DNA from 2 places in the uncultured Gilvimarinus sp. genome. Region 1 is predicted to be linked to the other one. Evidence: predicted binding sites of a transcription regulator. Region 1 holds the regulator's gene; the other holds the start of a gene.

Evidence for each region. The regulator LexA, encoded in region 1, represses DNA repair genes until DNA is damaged. The targets are predictions, from matches to a motif close to ACTGTNTNTANANACAGT.
Region 2: the regulator LexA is predicted to act here: its motif matches at 636-653, upstream of uvrD (DNA helicase II).

Annotation. Positions count from the first base shown of each region.
Region 1 covers NZ_CAXAUC010000001.1:924,618-927,025, forward strand. The annotation lists gene AACY82_RS04075 (mechanosensitive ion channel family protein) at 1-828, opposite strand, end outside; gene lexA (transcriptional repressor LexA) at 1,066-1,668, shown strand; gene AACY82_RS04085 (hypothetical protein) at 1,661-2,071, shown strand; gene AACY82_RS04090 (hypothetical protein) at 2,220-2,408, opposite strand, start outside.
Region 2 covers NZ_CAXAUC010000006.1:74,357-76,764, reverse strand. The annotation lists gene AACY82_RS10975 (DinB family protein) at 36-587, opposite strand; gene uvrD (DNA helicase II) at 722-2,408, shown strand, end outside.

The DNA of each region.
Region 1 (2,408 bases):
AGCGACAATGGCGGCGACTTTATCGCCATCTTCGTAACGCACGCCAATGGTTTCGTATATACGGCGATTAAACATACGCGACGGGTTTTCAACCGAGATTTGCGTGAAGGTTTGATTGGGGACATACAGCGGCCTTTTATCAAAGGTACGAATACGGGTTAGACGCAGACCAATCTCCTCTACCGTGCCTTCAATGTTCTGATCCGGTGAGCGAACCCAATCGCCCACTTTAAAAGGCCGATCCATATAAATCATCAGACCGCCAAAAAAGTTAGCCAGTAAATCTTTCGCCGCAAAACCCACGGCAATGCCGCCGATACCGCCAAACGCCAACACCCCCGATATGCTGTAACCGAGCGACTGCAGCAGCACCAAAGCCGAGGTGATCACAATCGCAATTCGCAACAGCTTACCGACTGCCATCACCGTGGTGGGGTCCGATGGCTTACCCTCGACTGGCTCAAGAAAGTTGCGCTCGCTGTACTTAATCAGACGCACCAAAAACCACGTAAGCAGAACAATCACACCAATGCGCAACACAGTGTCGGCAAACGCCAGCAACGACTCCTCAGTGCCGTTTTGCGCCAGCTCTGCGGCTAGACATAGACCCACCAGCCAGATTAAGCAGCGCAGCGGCTTAAGCGCCGATTCGACCACGGTATCGTCCCAGCGATTGCGTGTTTTACTCGCGTGGCGCATCAAATAATTAAGAATCACTCGCGCCAAGGTCGCCAAAAGCAGCGTTGCCAACACCACCGCAAACACCTTTAACACCCACAGGCGGTCGTCATTAACCAGCCCTTCGTACCAGCCTTGCAACTGCTCCATCGATCTCTCTCCTACTCACGCTGACCCTGAAAGGTCTTTTTCGGGCCGCTAGTATAACCAACCGCCCAGATAATTGTCATTGCCAACAACTGGATGCTTGCACAGTAAAATTAACTGTATATAATCACAGATACTGTACAGCCAAACAGTGCGCGGAACGCCGACGAACACTTCGTGCAATGGCACTTGAGGCCACGCACGCTGTTACCGCCATACATCAACCCAAAGGTAAGGGATATGCAAAACCTAACGGCACGCCAACAACAGGTTCTGGAGTTAATTAAAAGCTACTCCGATGAAACCGGCTACCCACCCACCCGGGCCGAGATTGCCCGCATGCTGGGCTACAAATCGGCCAATGCGGCCGAAGAGCACATTAAAGCGCTCGCCCGCAAAGGCGCAATTGAGCTAATCCCGGGGGCCTCTCGCGGCATTAAGCTACCCGAAGGGCAGCAGGGCTTACCCATTGTAGGGCGCGTTGCGGCGGGCAACCCGATACTTGCACAAGAGCACATCGAGAATTACTGCGATATCCCGCCCAGCTTTTTTCATCCCCAAGCCCACTATCTGCTTAGCGTACAAGGCATGAGCATGAAAGACGCGGGGATTCTCGACGGCGACTTACTGGCCGTACACCGGACCGATCAAGTGCACAACGGCCAAATTGTCGTTGCCCGCATCGAAGATGAGGTGACGGTAAAACGCTTTAAGCGCGAAGGCAACCGCGCACAGGTTGAGCTCTGGCCCGAGAACCCCGACTTTGACGTCATTGTCGTCGATCTGCGCGACCAGAGTTTTAGTATTGAAGGTCTAAGTGTAGGAGTCATTCGCCGTGAATAATGCACCGAGTTTTCCCCAACAGCACTCAACGCAAACAGCGTCCACTAACGCCGGCCTTACCGAGCTGGTGTTAGCTCAAGGTGCCGCCAGCAGCTGGAGCATGATATTGCCCATGGTGGCCCACCTATGCCGCCAAGACAGCCAGCGCTGGCTCACATGGGTAACCTCAGAGCCGCTGCCAGCCGAACTACTCATCAGCTTTGGGATCGACCCACTGCGTTTACGCCAAGTACACTGCCGCGATAGTGATCAGCAACTTTGGGTCACCTGGGATGCACTTGAGCTGGGCAACAGCCATACCGTTATCGCCAGCCCCGGCGCTCTTAGTCAAGGGCAAGAGCGCTACCTAGAGCAAGCGGCCTACGCCGGCAACAGCCAGGCGCTGATTTTACGTTATCGCTAGTCAAGCCCGACAAGTAACGCCAGGGCTGAGTAAACGCCGAATTACTGTATAAGGGACAAGGACCTAAGGAAGGGGGAACAACAGGTTAGCTAAAGGCCGACAGGAGTGTTTTGCAAGCTCGCAAAAAGCAGGCAACCGCCAGCGCACCCTAGTGCAGGGTTCGCTCGCTGTACAATTCTGACTCTGGATCGTCCGAAAGCTCTTCAGGGGGCGTGTCGGCCAGGTCGCCGGCCACTTCCATACCTGCCTCAATCATGGCTTTCGCCACATCAAACTTACCATCGCGCATAAATGACAGCGACTCGGCCGAAAACCGAATACTCACCAAAGGCTCGCC
Region 2 (2,408 bases), on a different contig from region 1:
GTTTATGGGGGCGACGGGGCCAGAATCAAGCGCCACTATTTATCCTGTGTGTCTAACCTTGGGATATCCATTAAAAAATCGGTTACGCCGATGTCCAGCCCGCGCTGGTTGAGTAGCGTGCTTGCCTGACCGCGATGGTGTGTCTGGTGGTTAAAAAGGTGCATCACCAGCTCGCCAAAGTCTCGCTCGGCGCCCTCGCCTTTGCTGTTGTGATAGGCCAGCGGGCGCTGTAGGTCATCGCTTTGCAGCTCGTCGGCGCTCCACTCAATAATGGCGCTGTCGATCAATCCGCGCGCGGCGCCCAAGGCGGCAAACGCCGGGTAAAGTTGTTGATCGAGCCGCTCTGGGGTGGGCAGCTCGCTCAGCGCCTGCAGGCTTTTGTAGCGAGCGGAATGTTGGGCAAAGCGCGCCAGCCACAATAAGTCGGTTACCACCATATGGTTGAGGGTGCCCAAAATCGAGCCAAAAAAGGCCCCGGCATCGGCGGTTAACGTATCGTGTTCGAGGTTGGCGGCGGCCGTAAACACTTGGCGGTTTAAGCGCTGGTTGTACCCGGCCATCAGGCGAATATGATGGTGAAGATCCACGTGGTTACTGCTCCTGTTGTACGTTATATAGGCGGTCGCGTTACCGACACTGTGTAAATTTACAGTAAAATGTTATGCTGTCGCTTCCGTCAGGGCAAGCGCCCTACCATACACCAAGATGCCAGAACTCACCCATGGATGCTCCTCACCTCGTCGCAAATTTAAACGATGCCCAGCGCCAAGCCGTTACCGCCGAGGCCGGCAATCAGCTGATTCTTGCCGGTGCCGGCAGTGGTAAAACCCGCGTGCTGGTGCACCGCATCGCCTGGCTGGTGCAAACCCAAGGCGTATCGCCCTACAGTATTTTGGCGGTGACCTTTACCAATAAGGCGGCCCGCGAAATGCGCGCGCGGCTGGACGAGAGCTTTCGCGACAGTGGTACACCCATTAATACCCGCAGTATGTGGGTGGGCACGTTTCACGGGCTGGCACACCGGCTGTTAAAAGCCCACTGGAAAGACGCCAACCTGCCGCAGAATTTTCAGATCCTTGATAGCGACGACCAGCTGCGACTGATTAAACGGGTGTACCAAAACCTTGGGTTAGATGCCGAGCAGTGGCCACCGCGCCAAGCCCAGTGGTTTATTAATGGGCAAAAAGACGAAGGTGTGCGAGCCAAGCATATGCAGGCCAGTTCCGACCCGTTTATTCGCACTATGGCTGCGGTGTATGCCGCCTACGAGGCCGATTGCGAGCGCGGCGGCTTGGTCGACTTTGCCGAGCTGCTACTGCGTGCCCACGAGCTATGGCTTAACAAGCCGGCTATTTTGGCGCACTACCAGGGCCGCTTTCCGTTTATCTTGGTGGATGAGTTTCAGGATACTAACTCGGTGCAATACGCCTGGTTGCGGGTTCTGGCTGGCGAGAGCTGCTTTGTTACCGCCGTGGGCGACGACGACCAGTCCATTTACGGTTGGCGCGGCGCTAAAGTCGAAAACATTCGCCGCTTTAGCGAGGACTACCCCGGCACTACCACTGTTAGGCTCGAACAAAATTACCGCTCCACCGCCAATATTCTTAACGCCGCCAATGCTGTTATCGCCAATAACGCGGGTCGCATGGGCAAACAATTGTGGACCGATGGTGAAGATGGCGAGCCGATCTCACTCTACGCCGCGTTTAACGAGCAGGACGAAGCGCGCTTTATTGTCGAACGTATTAACGACTGGGCATTAAAGGGCAATCGCAAAGACAGCTGCGCCATTTTGTATCGCTCCAACGCCCAATCGCGGGTGTTGGAGGAAGCGCTACTGCGCGAGGCGGTACCCTACCGTATTTACGGCGGTCAGCGCTTTTACGATCGTTTAGAAATTAAAAATGCCTTGTCGTATATGCGTCTAGCCAGCCGCCGCGACGACGACCCGGCATTTGAGCGGGTGATTAATACCCCGACCCGCGGCATTGGTGGAAAAACCGTCGATGAGATTCGCGCCTTTGCCCGTGAGCACGGTTGCTCGTTGTGGCAGGCCTCCGAACAAATGCTCGCCAACCGGGTGTTAACGGCCCGCGCCGGCAACGCGCTGGCCAGCTTTATTAAATTGATCGATACCCTGGGTGAAAAAAGCAGCGAACTTAAACTCGATCAATTGGCCGAGTCGGTGCTAGAGAGTACGGGCTTGCTTGAGTTTCATAAAAAAGAAAAAGGCGAAAAAGGCCAGGCCCGCGCCGAAAACCTCGAAGAGCTGATTACCGCGTGCCGGGTATTTGAAGCTCCAGAAGACGAAGAGCCGGTGCTGCAACAGTTTTTAGATACCGCCTCGCTGGACGCGGGTGAAGCGCAAGCCGACGAGTTTGAAGACGCGGTGCAATTAATGACCTTAC